One region of the Stenotrophomonas tuberculopleuritidis genome, then DNA from elsewhere that is predicted to be linked to it. Evidence: riboswitches for the same ligand, from Rfam matches in the RefSeq annotation. Region 1 holds a riboswitch; the other holds the start of a gene.

Region 1 (7,842 bases):
GAGCCACACGGCGGCCAGCGCACCCACCGTGGCCGAGGGCAGGGTGGAGAGGATGGTGATGGGGTGGATGAAGCTCTCATAGAGCACGCCCAGCACGATGTACATCACCACCACCGCCGCCAGGATCAACCAGAGCGTGGACGACAGCGAGCTGCTGAACGCCGCCGCCGCGCCCTGCAGGCGCAGTTCGATGCTGTCGGGCAGGGCGACCTGCGTGCGCGCGGCCTGGACGGCGTCGATGGCTTCGCCCAGCGACGCGCCCGTTGCCAGATTGAACGACAGCGTGGCCGCCGGGAACTGGCCGACATGGTTGCGCAGCAGTGCCGCCGGTCCCAGTGTCACTCGCGCCACCGCGCCCAACGGCACGGTCTGTCCGGCGCTGCTGCGCACGCGCAGGCCGCTGATCGCATCAGGCCCCGGCTGCCGCGACGGATCGGCCTCCAGCACCACGCGGTACTGGCTGGCCTGGGTGAAGATGGTGGAGCTCTGCCGCTGACCGTAGGCGTCGTACAGCGCATCGGCCACGGCTTCCACGCTGACGCCCAGCCTTGCGGCCGCATCACGGTCGATGCTGACCCGCGCCTGCCGGCCCTGCATCTGCAGGTCGCTGGCCACATCGCGCAGCGCCGGCTGCTGGCGCAGGGCCTGCAACAGCTTCGGCGTCCAGGTTTCCAGCGTCTGCTGTTCCGGCGTGGTCAGGGTGAACTGGTACTGGGTGCGGCTGATGCGGTCTTCGATGCCCAGCTCCTGCACCGGCTGCAGGTACAGGGTGATGCCGGGAATCTTCGATACGCGCTGCTGCAACCGTTCCATCACCACGGCCGCGCCGTCGCGGTCGCCATGTGGCTTCAGCTCGATCAGCAGGCGGCCGGTGTTGAGGGTGGCGTTGTTGCCGTCCACGCCGATGTAGGACGACACGCTGGCCACCGCCTCGTCGGCTTCAATGGCCGCCGCCAGTGCCTGCTGGCGCTCGCGCATGGCCTGGAACGAGATCGCCTGCGGTGCTTCGCTGATGCCCTGCACCAGGCCGGCGTCCTGCACCGGGAAGAAGCCCTTGGGCACGGCGAGGTATAGCGCCACGGTCAGCGCCAGCGTGGCGACGGTGGCCAGCAGCATCAGCGGCTGGCGCTGCAGCACCCACTGCAGCTGGCGGTCGTAGACGGCGATGATGCGGTCGAAGACATCCGGCGCGTGCGCGGTCTTCGCATGCGGCTTCAGGAACCGCGCGCACAGCATCGGCGTCAACGTCAGCGACACCAGCAGCGAGATGCCGATGGCCACCGCCAGCGTCACCGCGAACTCATGGAACAGCGCCCCGACCAGGTCGGCCATGAACAGCAGCGGGATCAGCACCGCGATCAGTGACACGGTCAGCGATACCAGGGTGAAGCCGATCTCGCTGGCGCCTTTCAGCGCGGCGTCGCGCGGGGACTCGCCGTCTTCCAGGTGGCGGGCGATGTTCTCCAGCATCACGATGGCATCGTCCACCACGAAGCCGGTGGCGATGGTCAGCGCCATCAGCGTGAGATTGTTGAGCGAGTACCCCACCAGCAGCATCACCGCGAACGTACCGACCAATGACAGCGGCACGGCAACGCTGGGGATCAGCGTGGCCCGCAGGTTGCGCAGGAACACCCAGGTCACCAGCACCACCAGGCCGATGGCCAGCACCAGTTCCTTCTGCACGCCGCGCACCGAGGCGCGGATCGATTCGGTGCGGTCGCTCAGCACGGTCATCTGCACACCGGCCGGCAGCGTGGCCTGCAGCTGCGGCAGCAGCGCACGCACCTGTTCGACCACGGCGATCACATTGGCGCCGGGCTGGCGCTGGAGGTTCACCAGCACCGCTGGCGTGGTGCCGCTCCAGGCGGCCAGCTGGCGGTTCTCGGCGCCATCGGTGATGGTGGCCACGTCGCCCAGCCGCAGCGGAGCGCCGTCGCGCCAGGCCAGCACCAGGGCGCGGTACTCCTCCACGCTGCGCATCTGGTCATTGGCATCGAGCATCACCGCGCGGATCGGACCGTCGAAGCTGCCCTTGGGCAGATTGACGTTGGCCGCCGCGATCGCGGTGCGGATGTGGTCCATGCCCAGGTTGTTGGCAGCCAGTGCAGCCGGGTTCACCTGGATGCGCACGGCCGGGCGCTGGCCACCGGCCAGGCTGACCAGGCCGACGCCGGGCAACTGCGCCAGGCGCTGGGCGATGCGGGTGTCGACCAGGTTGTGCACCTGCGGCAGCGACAGGCCCTGCGAGGTCACCGCCAGGGTCAGGATCGGCGTGTCGGCTGGATTGACCTTCCGGTACACCGGCGGAACCGGCAGGTCGGCGGGAAGGAAGCTGCCGGCCGCGTTGATCGCCGCCTGCACGTCCTGCTCGGCCACGCCCAGCGACACGTCCAGGCCGAACTGCAGGGTGATCACCGAGGCCCCACCGGAACTGGTGGACGACAGCTGCTTCAGGCCGGGAATCTGCCCGAGCTGGCGTTCCAGCGGCGCGGTGATGGTGCGCGTGGTCAACTCCGGGCTGGCCCCCGGATACAGCGTGCTGATCTGGATGATCGGGTAGTCGACCTGTGGCAGTGCGGCCACCGGCAGCAGCCGGTACGCCAGTGCACCGGACAGCAGCAGCGCCACCATCAGGAGAGTCGTTGCGACCGGGCGCAGGATGAACGCGCGCGAGAGATTCATGCGCCAGCCCTGGTTGCGGCCTCCTCGGTGATGATCTCCACCGCGGTGCCGTCCTCCAGTCCGTCGATGCCTTCAATCACCACCTGGTCGCCCGCCTGCAGGCCGGAGCGCACGGCCACGCGTCCATCATCGGCAGGCCCCAGCACCACAGTGCGGCGCTGCGCCCTGTTGTCCTTGTCGACGATGTGCACGTAGTTGCCCTGGCTGCCGAACTGCACGGCGGCATCGGGAATCAGCAGTGCCGGTTGCTCGCCCAGTTGCAGGCGCACGTTGACGAACTGGTTCGGGAACAGTGCGCGGTCCGGGTTGTCGAACTGCGCGCGCAGCTTCAGCGTGCCGGTCGCGGTATCGATGCGGTTGTCGACGCTGGACAGCGTGCCCTGCGCCAGTGCACGGCCCTCACTGCGGTCCCAGGCTTGCACCGCCAGCCCCGGCTGCGCCTGCACGGCATCGAGCAGGGCCGGCAGGTCCGGTTCGGGCACGGTGAACAGCACGCTGATCGGCGCGGTCTGCGCCAGGGTCACCAGGCCTTCGGTATCGCTGGCGTGCACCAGGTTGCCGACATCGAGGCGGCGCAGGCCGACGCGGCCGCTGACCGGCGCGGTGATGCGGGTGTACTGCAGCTGCAGGCGCGCCTCGTCCACCGAGGCCTGGTCGCTGAGACGGCGGCCCTGCAGCTGGCGCACCTTGCTCTGCTGGTCGCTCAGCTCCTGTGCGGATACATAGTTCTGCTTCTGCAGTTCGCGATAGCGCTGCAGTTGACGCTCGGCGTTCTCCAGCTCGGCCAGGTTCTGCTGCTGGGTGCCCTGGGCCTGTGCCAGCTTCACTTCGTAGGGGCGCGGGTCGATCTGCGCGAGCAGGTCCCCGGCCTTGACCTGCTGGCCTTCCTGGAAGTGCAGGCGTAGCAGTTCGCCATCCACGCGGCTGCGCACCACCACGCTGTGCAGCGGGGTGACCGTGCCGACCGCCTTCAGCCGCAGCACCAGCGGCTCGGCGCTGGCCCGGGCGATGCGCACCGGCACCGTTCTGCCGCCCCCTTCCTCGTTGCTGGCTACCTCGGCGCGCGGCCACAGCCACGCGGCCAGGCCGGCAACAAGGGCGAGGCCGGCCATCGCCAGCAACGGGCGGGCGCGACGGAAGCGGGAATTTTCGGCGACAGACATGCGGCATCCTGCGCCCTGCACGGGCAGGGACATCGGGCCCGTCGGCACGGCGGTGCCACGGGCGGCGGGGGGGGGGGGGTGTCTGGCGGGGCCGCGGGCGCGGCGTGGCTGGATGCCGTCGCGCGTGCGACGGGGCGACAATGGTAGCCAATCACCCCGGCCACTGCCGCATGACCATGGTCATGTTCTGCAATGCGTCGAACGTGCTCGACCCGTTTTGTAGAGTCGAGCCATGCTCGACTGCGTCTGCCAGGAACAGTCGAGCATGGCTCGACGCTACGAAGCGGCTCAATGCACTTCGTCGTGGTACACGAACTTCGGCATTTCCCAACGGTAGTGGATGGCCAGCAGGCGCAGCGCGAAGCCGCCGCCCAGGCAGCACAGAATCGCCGTGGCATCGGCCACGCCCCAATGCAGCAACAGCAGATACACCGCGCCGGTCAGCAACGAGATGATCGCGTACAGCTCCTTCTGGAAGATCAGCGGTACCTCGTTGCAGAGGATGTCGCGCAGTACACCGCCGAACGCGCCGGTCAGCATGCCGGCGATCAGCACGATCGGCAGCGCGTGGCCAGCCTCGCGCGCGATCGAGCAGCCGATCAGGGTGAAGGCGATCAGGCCCAGCCCGTCCAGCACCAGGAAGGTACGGCGGAAGTGGTGCATCCAGCGTGCCACCCAGGTGGCGATCAGCGCGGCGCACACGGTGAAACCGAGGTATTCCGGATGCTTGACCCAGCCCAGCGGATAGTGGCCGAGCAGGATGTCGCGCAGCGAACCGCCGCCGAGGGCGGTGACGCAGGCGATCATGACCACGCCGAACAGGTCCATGCGGCGGCGGCCGGCGGACAGCGCGCCGGTCATGGCTTCGGCGGAAATGGCGATCAGGTAGATGATGGACAGCAGCATGGGACAGGCTCCGGGCGCGGTGGGGCCGGCCATGCGCGACTACCGCCACTGCCTGCGCACTGACGGGATGACGATGACCGGTGCCGCTCCCGCTGTCCTTTTGCCTGAGAGTTCAGCGGCGTAGGCCGCGTGCCCCTTCGGCGGATCGTCCCGGGCATGCCCGGTGACCTCTCTCCAGCTCGGCGAGTCGAATGCATGGTTGGTGGGATTCCAGCCCACCGGCCTGAGCGATCATGGGAGCCTGCGCCTTCGGCGGGCGCCAGCGCGGCGCCTCTCTCCTGCATTCGGGCGCCAGTATATCCGCTGCAGTGCAGCACGGCATAATCCGGGCATGGCCCCGTCCCTCCGCCCGTGGTTCCTGTACCTGCTCGAATGCCGGGACGGCAGCTATTACGCCGGCATCAGCACCGACGTGCAGGCCCGCTTTGCTGCCCATCAGGCCGGCAAGGGCGCGCGCTACACACGGGCCCGGCCGCCGCTGCGGGTGCTGGCCGTGCGTGAGTACCCGGACCGCGCGGCCGCCTCCCGTGCCGAGTGGCAGCTCAAGCAGCAGCCGCGCGAACGCAAGCTGGCCTGGCTGCAGGCCCCGGCCGAGGCCGTCCTGTAGACCCACGCCAGGCGTGGATGGGCACGCCTGCCATGCCATGATCGCCCCGTGCCCCGCGCAGGAGACCCTGATGTCCACGATTGCCCTGCTGTTCGCTCTCTCCGCATCAACAAGCCCCGCCGCCGACCCGGCCACGATCGCGGCCATCGAAGCCACTTGCCATGACTATGTGGATGGCCAGCTGGAGGCCGACCCGCAGCGCGTCGCCCGCTCCCTGCACCCGGATCTGGCCAAGCGCGCGGTGCTGGGCGATACGCCCGACGAGCGCCTGGGCCTGCGCCGCATGTCGAAGGAAGAGCTGGTGGCATTGACGAAGCAGGGGGCGTTGAAAACCCCCAAGGCGCAATGGGACCGCCGCTGCACGGTGCTGGACGTGACCGGCAACGCGGCCTCGGTGCGGCTGGAAACCCCGTGGTTCGTCGATTATTTCCACATGGGCCGATTCGACCAGCGCTGGGTCATCGTCAATGCGCTGTGGTACCCGAAGCCGAAGGCACCGTAGAGCGATGCGTGCCGCTGGCACAGCATGGATCTCCGTCGTCGTACTGGTCGCCGGTATCGCGCTGCTGCCGGGCCTGCTGTACCTGCTCGGGCTGGCGCTGGTGGAGGGCCGGCCGAAGCCCGCAGACCGTGCGCCCAGTGGTGTGGCTGCGTGCAGCAGTGAACCACGGCCGGGATACCCGCCGATGAATCCCTGGCGATTCGCCGCGCGGTTCTTCGACAAGGACGTGATGAAGAAGGTGCCTGACGTGGAACGGGAGGCCTTCTGGATTGCTCGACGCCACCTGTGGCGGCAACCGCAGCAGGGCATGCTGCGCTGGCATCTCAGCAGTACCGCATTGACGATCTGGATTACCCGACATTGGAGCGCGGCGCAGATTGCCGATACCGCGAGAAAGGAGGATTTCTGCCGCGCATGGTCGAAGCGGCGGGTGCCCGACGGCCCGATGAAGCAGTAGAGCCACGCCATGCGTGGCTGAGTTCCATGCGGCCTGCACAGACATTCATCCACGCATGGCGTGGATCTGCTCCCAGAGAGATAACCCGTGTCCGTCTTCGGCCCTAGCGTCCCGGCCGTCGGTCTTCCTGGTCGTCACCGAAGATGATGCGCGCGCTGCGCTGGTAGCTCCAGTACGCCACCGCCCAGTTCAGCAGCACCACGATGCGGTTGCGGAAGCCGATCAGGAAGAACACGTGCGCGGCCAGCCAGAACCACCAGGCCAGGATGCCCGACAGCTGCAGCCGGCCCAGGTGCACGATCGCGGCCATGCGGCCGATGGTGGCCAGGTTGCCGTAGTCGGCGTACCTGAAAGGGCCGGGGGCAGGCTTGCCGCGCAGGCGCGCGCGGATCACCTCGGCCACGTACTTGCCCATCTGCTTGGCCGCAGGCGCCACACCGGGCACCGGCTTGCCGTTGGCCTGGTTCAATGCGGCCAGATCGCCGGCCACGAACAGCTCCGGGTGATCGGGCAGGGTCAGGTCGGGTTGCACCTGCACGCGGCCGGCGCGATCCAGCGGCACCTGCAGCGTGCGCGCCAGCGGCGAAGCCGCCACGCCGGCGGCCCAGACCACGGTACGCGCCGCCACGAACTGGTTGCCCAGCTGGAACCCCTGGCCGTCGATGTGGCTTACCGGCGTACCGGTCAGCACTTCCACACCCAGCTTCTCCAGCTGCCGGCGTGCCTTCAGCGAGAGCACCTCGGGGAAGGTCGACAGCACGCGCGGGCCGGCTTCCACTAGGCGCACCTTGGCGCTGGCCGGATCGATGTGACGGAACTCGTTGCGCAGGGTGTGCCGTGCGATCTCGGCCAAGGTGCCGGCCAGCTCCACACCGGTGGGGCCGCCGCCGACCACGGCGAAGCTCAGCCATGCGGCCTTCTTCGCTGGATCCGGTTCGGCCTCGGCACGCTCGAAGGCCAGCAGCAGCTTGCGGCGCAGGGCGATGGCATCGTCCAGCGTCTTCAGGCCGGGCGCATCGTCGGCCCATTCGTCATGGCCGAAATAGGCATGGGTGGCGCCGGTGGCCAGCAGCAGCGTGTCGTAGTCCAGTGCACTGCCATCGGCCATGCGTACCTGCCGGGCCTGCTTGTCGATCGCCACCACCTCGCCCAGGCGCACTTCCACGTTGCGCTGGTGGCCAAGGATGTGCCGCAGTGGCGCGGCGATGTCCGGCGCCGACAGGCCGGCGGTGGCCACCTGGTACAGCAGCGGCTGGAACAGGTGATGGTTGCGGCGGTCGACCAGGGTAATGCGTATGCGCTCGCGGGCCAGGGCGCGGGTGGCCCAGAGGCCGGCGAAACCGCCGCCGACGATGACCAGGTGGGGAACGCGATCGCGACTCATCGACTCACTCCAGGGGGGCGTGGGGAACCGTTTCGCATCTTCGCACGCCAGCACCTTGTCACGTCAGCGCCGGTGCCGATGGGAGATACTCGGGTTCAGCCTATCGCCCGCGAGGAACCCATGAGCGAACCGGAAAAG
Region 2 (7,842 bases), 700 kb from region 1:
TTCAGGCTGGGCAGCGGGAAGGCGGCCAGCTCGCGCGGGTAGGCGTGGGTCCACTCGCTGGCAGTCACCGCGGTGGCGGTGTGCGGCGCATTCTTCAGCGGGTTGTCCTCGCGGTCCAGGCGCCCGTCCTCGATCGCTGCGATCTCTTCGCGGATCTGGATCATCGCGTCGATGAAGCGATCCAGCTCATGCAGCGATTCGCTCTCGGTCGGCTCGACCATCAGCGTGCCGGCCACCGGGAAGCTCAGGGTGGGGGCATGGAAGCCGAAGTCGATCAGGCGCTTGGCCACGTCCTCGGCACCGATCCCGCTGGTCTTTTCCAGCGGGCGCACGTCCAGGATGCACTCGTGCGCGACCAGGCCGTTGCGGCCGGTGTACAGGGTCCTGAAATGCGGAGTCAGGCGCTTGGCGATGTAGTTGGCGTTGAGCTGGGCCACCTGGGTCGCCTTGCGCAGGCCTTCAGTGCCCATCATCGCGATGTACATCCAGCTGATCGGCAGGATCGAGGCGCTGCCGAAGCTGGCCGCGCTGACCATGCCGACCGGGCCGTGGTCGCCCAGCTTGCCGGGCAGGAACGGTGCCAGGTGTTCCTTCACCGCGCACGGGCCAACGCCCGGGCCGCCGCCGCCGTGCGGGATGCAGAAGGTCTTGTGCAGGTTCAGGTGCGAAACGTCCGAACCCCACTTGCCCGGCTTGGCCACGCCGACCAGGGCGTTCATGTTGGCGCCGTCGGTGTACACCTGGCCGCCGTGCTGGTGGATGATCTCGCAGATCTCGACCACCTCTTCCTCGAACACGCCGTGCGTGGACGGGTAGGTCATCATGATCGCGGCCAGGCGGTCGCTGTACTTCTCGGCGTTGAGGCGGATGTCCTCGACGTCGACATTGCCGTTGGCGTCGGTCTTGGTCACCACCACCTTCATGCCGCACATCTGCGCAGACGCCGGGTTGGTGCCGTGCGCCGAATCCGGGATCAGGCAGATATCGCGATGGCCCTCGCCGCGCGAGCGGTGGTAGGCACGGATCGCCAGCAGGCCGGCGTACTCGCCCTGCGCGCCGGAGTTCGGCTGCAGGCTGACTGCGTCGTAGCCGGTGCACTCGACCAGCATCGCTTCCAGCGACTCGATCAGTTCCTTGTAGCCCAGCGCCTGGTCGGCCGGCACCAGCGGGTGGATCTGCGAGAACTCCGGCCAGGTCACCGGGATCATCTCGGCGGTGGCGTTGAGCTTCATGGTGCACGAGCCCAGCGGGATCATCGTGCGGTCCATCGCCAGGTCCTTGTCGGCCAGCGAACGCAGGTAGCGCAGCAGTTCGTGCTCGCTGTGGTGGGTGTTGAACACCGGGTGGGTCAGGAATTCAGACTGGCGCAGCAGGCCGGCCGGCAGGGCGTCGGCGGTGCTGGCATCCAGCGCGTCGATGTCGGCCTGTGCACCGAACACGGCGGCCAGTGCGACCACGTCGGCGCGGGTGGCGGTCTCGTCCAGGCTGATGCCGACCGAGTCGCTGTCGATCGCGCGCAGGTTGTAGCCGGCGGCGCGCGCCTTGGCGTGGATCTCATCGGCATGCACGCCGGTGACATGCAGGGTGTCGAAGAAGTTGCCACCCACCTGCACGCCGGCGCTGCGCAGCGCCGCGGCCAGGATCGAGGCCAGGCGATGGGTGCGGCGCGCGATGCGGGTCAGGCCTTCCGGACCGTGGTAGACCGCGTACATCGAAGCCATCACCGCCAGCAGCACCTGCGCGGTGCAGATGTTGGAGGTGGCCTTCTCGCGGCGGATGTGCTGTTCGCGGGTCTGCAGGGTCAGGCGGTAGGCCGGATTGCCCTGTGCATCGATCGACACGCCGATCAGGCGGCCCGGCATCGAGCGCTTGTAGGCATCACGGCAGGCCATGAACGCGGCGTGCGGGCCACCGAAGCCGAACGGCACGCCGAAACGCTGGCTGTTGCCGACCACGATGTCCGCCCCCCATTCGCCCGGCGCGGCCAGCAGGGTCAGCGCCAGCAGATCGGTGGCCACGGCCACCAGCCCGCCGCGCGCGTGCACGGCATCGACCAGCGCCTTGTAGTCGCCGACCTGGCCGAAGGTGTCCGGGTACTGCAGCAGCAGGCCGAAGGCTTCCGCTTCCAGCGCTTCGGCCGGGGTGCCCACGCGCAGCACGATGCCCATCGGCTCGGCACGCGTGCGCAGCAGTTCCAGCGTCTGCGGGTGCACGGCGTCGTGCACGAAGAAGGTGTCCGACTTCGACTTGGCCGAGCGCTTGGCCAGGGTCATCGCTTCGGCGGCGGCAGTGGCTTCGTCCAGCAGCGAGGCGTTGGCGATCTCCATGCCGGTCAGGTCGGCACACAGGGTCTGGAAGTTGATCAGCGCTTCCATGCTGCCCTGCGAGATTTCCGCCTGGTACGGGGTGTAGGCGGTGTACCAGGCCGGGTTCTCCAGGATGTTGCGCAGGATCACGTTCGGCGTGTGGGTCCCGTAGTAGCCCTGGCCGATGAAGCTGCGCAGCACGGTGTTCTTGTCGGCGATCGCGCGGATCTTCGCCAGCGCCTGCACTTCGGTGATCGATTCGGGCAGTGCCAGCGGCGCCGGCGACTTGATCTTGGCCGGCACGATGGCATCGGTCATCGCATCCAGCGAGGCGTGGCCGATGACGCCGAGCATCTGCGCGATCTCGGCATCGTTGGGGCCGATATGGCGCTCGACGAACGCGGAATGATGCTCGAGCTCACGCAGGGAAGGGGTGTTCTGGGACATGGCGAAGGATCCGTCAGGAAAGGGCACACGCACGGGCACAAGCCGCCGGTCGGCGGTCTGCGGGGCGCCCCTCTGTCCTTTTGCCTGAGAGTTTGGAAGCGCGGCGGACCGCTGCTTCGTGCCCCTTCGGCGCCGGATCGATCCGGTCTCTCCAGAGTTGTGTTACGGGTGGTATCGGGCCTGAGCGATTACGGGCGTTGCGCCTTCGGCAGCGGTGTTCCGCTTCTCCCACCGTGTTGCCCGCCGATTATAGCCCGTTGCAGGCCTGCGGGCCGCGTCCCGGGACCCCGCTGCGCCTGAATGGCCGATGGCCCGGGCATGCGTTTTGTGCAGTTCTGCATGGCGCCGGGCGCAATCCCCGCCTATGATGGTCGGACCCTCGTATTCATCTGGCGCCGTCCCTGCTGCAGGGGATCGGCGCCCGCCGTGCGTGCCACGCATGGCCCTGCCGGACGCCTGCCCGATGACCGCCGCTGTTGCTCCCTCCACCCGCCGCATGGCCCTGCTGCTTGCTGGGCTGGCCATGTTCGGTCCGTTCTCGATCGACACCATCTTCCCCGCCTTCCCGCAGCTGGCCCAGCGCCTGGCCGTGGACGAGGTGGCGGTGCAGCAGACCATCAGCGTGTACCTGCTGTTCTACGGCCTGATGAGCCTGGCGCACGGGCCGCTGTCCGATGCCTGGGGCCGCAAGCGGGTGATCCTGGCCGGGCTGGTGGTGTTCGTCGGCGCGTCGGTCGGCTGCGCCCTGTCCACCGACCTGGGCACGCTGCTGCTGTTCCGCGCGCTGCAGGGGCTGTCGGCCGGCGTCGGCATGATCGTCGGCCGCGCGGTGATCCGCGACCTCTACCACGGCCACGACGCGCAGCGGCTGATGAGCCAGGTGTCGATGCTGTTCGGCATCGCGCCGGCGATCGCACCGATCATCGGTGGCTGGATCCTGCTCAGTGGCGCCGGCTGGCCGCTGATCTTCTGGTTCCTGGTGGTGTTCGCCCTGGTGCTGCTGGCCGCCACTGCGCGCTACCTGCCCGAGACCCACCCGGTCGCGGCGCGGGTGCCGCTGTCTCCGCGCATGCTGCTGCGCGACTACGTGCGCATCGGCTTCAATCCACGCTTCCTGCGCCTGGCGCTGGCCGGCAGCATCGGCTTCGGCGGCATCTTCCTGTACATCGCCTCGGCGCCGATGTTCGTGATGCAGCACCTGCACCTGGGCGAGGGCGGCTTTGCCTGGCTGTTCATCCCCACCATCGGCGGCATGACCACCGGCTCGTTCCTGTCCGGACGCATGGCCGGGCGCACCACCGCGACCCGCCAGGTGGCAACCGGCTTCCTGTTCTGCGCGGTCTCGGCGCTGCTCAACATCGGCTATGTCGCGCTGTCGCCGCAGTTCGTGCTGCCGTGGGCGGTGCTGCCGATCTTCCTGGGCGGGCTGGGCATGGCGCTGATCTTCCCGATCCTGGCCCTGGCGGTGCTGGACATGTACCCGCAGCAGCGCGGCCTGGCCTCGTCGCTGCAGGCGTTCACCCAGCTGATGATCAGCACGGTGGTGGCCGGTGTGGTGTCACCGCTGTTGAACGCCAGCCCGCTGCACCTGGCACTGGGCCAGGCCGGCTTCTTCGCGGCCGGCTTCGTGTTCTGGTACTGGGAGCACCAGCGCGAGCGCGCATCACAGGCAGTGGGCACGGCGCATTGAGCAGCACGCACGGGTAGGGTGCCGATGCGCGCGCGCCGGCGCCGCAACCGCGCGTGGCCGGGCTAGGCTGGGGCCTCCAGCCAGCCGTCCGTGGGTGCACGACCGCCAGCCGTTCCGATGTGGTCGCATGAGGTATCCCCATGGCTGCGCAGCAGACCTACCGCTTGTTCAACGTGGCGCTGAAGGAGCGCCGCGTTCTTTCCCCCTCGCTTGACCGGATGGTGTTCAGTGGCGCCGACGTCGCTCACATGAAGACCGGTGGCCCGGACCAGCGCATCAAGGTGTTCTTCCCCTTGCCGGGCCAGGATGCGCCGGTGGTGCCCAGCGGCGAGGACTGGTACGCCCGCTACCGTGCGCTGGCCGACGATGTGCGCCCACCGATGCGTACCTACACCATCCGCCAGCTGCGCGCCGAGCAGGGCGAGGTCGACGTGGATTTCGTGCTGCACGGCGAAACCGGGCCGGCCTCGCGCTGGGCCATCCACGCGCGGCCGGGCGACCGGGTGGTGCTGCTGGCGCCGGACGCCGACTGTGCCGACAGCAGCGAAGGCTGGGAGTGGAAGCCGCCGGCTGGCGTCGGCCAGGTCCTGCTGGTGGCCGACGAGACCGCGCTGCCTGCCGTGGCCGGCATCCTCGAGGCATTGGCCGCGATGCCGGAACCGCCGCGCACGCTGGCCCTGCTGGAGGTCGCCCAGGCCGGCGACGCGGTCCCGCTGCGGGCTCCGCCCGGTGCCGAGCTGGTCTGGTTGCCGCGCGGGCAGGCCGCGCACGGGCAGCCGCTGCTGCACGCGGTGCAGGCCCGGTTGCCGGCGGCCTGCGCGGTCGCCGGCGACACCGGGCTGGACGAGATCGACGTGGATTCACAGATTCTCTGGGAACCGTCCGCGGCCGGCGCGGCCGGTCCGTTGTACGCCTGGGTGGCCGGTGAGGCCGGCGCGGTGATGGCGATCCGCCGTCATCTGGTCCGGGACTGCGGGCTGGACCGCCGCGCGATCACCTTCATGGGCTACTGGCGGCAGGGCAGGGCACTGGACTGAGCGCGGCGCGGCGGGCGTGAACCGGCCTGAGGGTGCCGTGGGTTATCCTTGCGCCCCCGCAATGCAAGCCCCACTGATGTCCACCTCTTCGAAATTCCGCCGCGACCAGCGTCGCCGCCAGGAACAGCAGGCCGCCAACAAGGCGGCGGCCAAGGCCTCGCCCGTCGAACCGCATGCCGAACTGCGCGACCCGCAGCGCACGCTGCTGGCCGGCATCGTCCGCCGCGATGGGGAGTGGGTGCTGGGCATGGATGGCCGCATCGCCGGCCAGAGCGAGAGTGCCGCCCAGGTGCTGGCGCTGATCATGCAGGCCGGTGAGCTGCACGAACGCAACGGCACGCCGGTGCGGCTGGTGTATTCGGATGCACTGCGCGATGCCGCACAGGCCGAGGCCAAGGCCCAGGGCCGCACCTTCGACGAGTTCAAGGCCGAACTGGCCGCGCAGCTGGCGGCAAAGAAGCACAACTGACGCCCATTGCGGTAGCGCCGGGCCATGCCCGGCGAGCACAGCGGTGCGAGGAAGAACGCCGGGCACGGATCACGCCCACTGCCTGGCGAAAGGCTCCGCGCGCATGGCGATGCGTTCGTCGCAATGGCGCCCCCCGGTCACGGCGCGCGGCCCGGCGCTACCCGAATGAAAAGGGGCGGATCCTCGCGGACCCGCCCCTTCTTTCATCTCGCCGCCGGGGCCGCGCTGGCCTGCCAGCCGCACATCTGGCCTTCGTTCTGCTGCTTCAGCCACTCGTTGACCGGGCTGAAGTACTCGATCATCGGGCCGGCGTCGAGCTTGTCGGTACCGGTCAGCTCCTTCAGCGTGGCCTGCCACGGCTGGCTGGCCCCCTTGCTCAGCATCGCCCAGTACTTCTGCCCGGCTTCCTTGTTGCCGTAGAAGGTGCACTCGTGCAGCGGGCCCTTGTAGCCGGCCGCATCGCACAGGCCCTTGTAGAACTGGAACTGCAGGATGCGCGCCAGGAAGTAGCGGGTGTACGGGGTGTTGCCCGGCACGTGGTACTTGGCGCCCGGGTCGAAGAACTCCTCGCCGCGGGTGCTGGCCGGGGCCACGCCCTGGTACTTGGCCTTCAGGTCCCACCATGCCTTGTTGTAGTTGTCAGGCGTGATCGAGCCGTCGAACACGCCCCAGCGCCAGCGGTCGATCATCAGGCCAAACGGCAGGAACGAGACCCCGGACAGCGCCATGCGCATCTGGTTGTTGATCACCGCCTCGCGGCTCTCGGTCGGTGCATCGACCAGGCCGATCGAGCTGAGGTACTTGGGCGTCATCGCCAGCACGATGGTGTCGCCGATGGCTTCGTGGAAACCATCGTTGGCACCGCCCTGGAACAGCGGCGGCAGCGGGTTGTAGGCCAGGTCGTAATAGATGTGGCCCAGCTCGTGGTAGATGGTGGTGAAGTTCTCTTCGTTCGGCTTGATGCACATCTTGGTGCGCACGTCGCCTTCCATGTTCATGTCCCAGGCGCTGGCGTGGCAGACCACGTCGCGGTCATCGGGCTTGATGAACTGGGTCTTGTCCCAGTACGACTGCGGCAGCGACGGCATGCCCAGCGATACGTAGAAGTCCTGCGCGCGCTCGGTCATCTGCTTGGCGGTACGCAGCTCGGCCTCGCGCTGGGCCTTGTACTGCGCGGCCACGTTGGCATCCTTGCCAGCCTTGGCCAGCGCCGCGCTCAGGTTGGTCTGGTACTGCTTCTCCAGCGCGGCGGTGATGTCCAGGCTGCCGGCGCCCGGGTAGGGCTCCAGCTGGTCCCACAGGTTGGACCAGTCCTGCTGCCACATGTTGCCCAGCAGGTGCGCGGCGATCAGGCCATTGCCCACTTCGGCCTTGTCCTTGCCGTAGGTCTTGTCCAGCTTGCCGCGGGCGTAGCAGTGCAGCTGCTCGTACATCGGCTTGACCTGTTCCCACAGGCGGTCGGTTTCCGGGCCGATCTGTTCCGGCGGCATGTCATAGCCGCTGCGCCACATCTGGCCGGCATCGCTGAAGCCCATGCCCTTGGCGCCCTCGTTGACCAGGCTGACGAACTGCTGGTAGTCGCCGCGCATGCTCTTGGTGGTGCTGTGCCAGCCCTGCCAGGCATCGAGCTGGGTGTCGTAGTCGCGGCTGCGCGCCAGCACCTGCTCCAGCTCGCCCAGCTGGCGGCAGGAGTTGGGATCGCTGGCGTCGGTGCAGTACTTGCCGGCGCCGTAGCTGCCTTCCATGCGGGTGGCGATCTGGGTCAGCTGGGCCAGCTTGGCCGGGTCGCGTGGCGCCGGCATCGAGGACATCAGTTTCAGCAGGTGGATGGCGCGCTTGCTGTCCTCGGTCATCGGCTGGCCGTCGAACTTGCCGGCCTGCTCGATCCAGCTG

The links. Region 1 has a riboswitch for glycine ahead of Q5Z10_RS19085 (trimeric intracellular cation channel family protein). Riboswitches for the same ligand answer to the same signal wherever they lie in the genome.
Region 2: another riboswitch for glycine. It lies ahead of gcvP (aminomethyl-transferring glycine dehydrogenase); the one in region 1 lies ahead of Q5Z10_RS19085 (trimeric intracellular cation channel family protein).

The regions. Positions count from the first base shown of each region.
Region 1 covers NZ_CP130831.1:4,172,765-4,180,606, reverse strand. The annotation lists gene Q5Z10_RS19095 (multidrug efflux RND transporter permease subunit) at 1-2,685, opposite strand, end outside; gene Q5Z10_RS19090 (MdtA/MuxA family multidrug efflux RND transporter periplasmic adaptor subunit) at 2,682-3,848, opposite strand; gene Q5Z10_RS19085 (trimeric intracellular cation channel family protein) at 4,137-4,754, opposite strand; glycine riboswitch at 4,837-4,942, opposite strand; glycine riboswitch at 4,956-5,045, opposite strand; gene Q5Z10_RS19080 (GIY-YIG nuclease family protein) at 5,086-5,361, shown strand; gene Q5Z10_RS19075 (nuclear transport factor 2 family protein) at 5,432-5,863, shown strand; gene Q5Z10_RS19070 (hypothetical protein) at 5,868-6,320, shown strand; gene Q5Z10_RS19065 (NAD(P)/FAD-dependent oxidoreductase) at 6,424-7,704, opposite strand; gene Q5Z10_RS19060 (NYN domain-containing protein) at 7,825-7,842, shown strand, end outside.
Region 2 covers NZ_CP130831.1:3,475,494-3,483,335, reverse strand. The annotation lists gene gcvP (aminomethyl-transferring glycine dehydrogenase) at 1-2,753, opposite strand, end outside; glycine riboswitch at 2,816-2,918, opposite strand; gene Q5Z10_RS16085 (multidrug effflux MFS transporter) at 3,217-4,443, shown strand; gene Q5Z10_RS16080 (siderophore-interacting protein) at 4,584-5,480, shown strand; gene Q5Z10_RS16075 (hypothetical protein) at 5,557-5,949, shown strand; gene Q5Z10_RS16070 (M2 family metallopeptidase) at 6,153-7,842, opposite strand, start outside.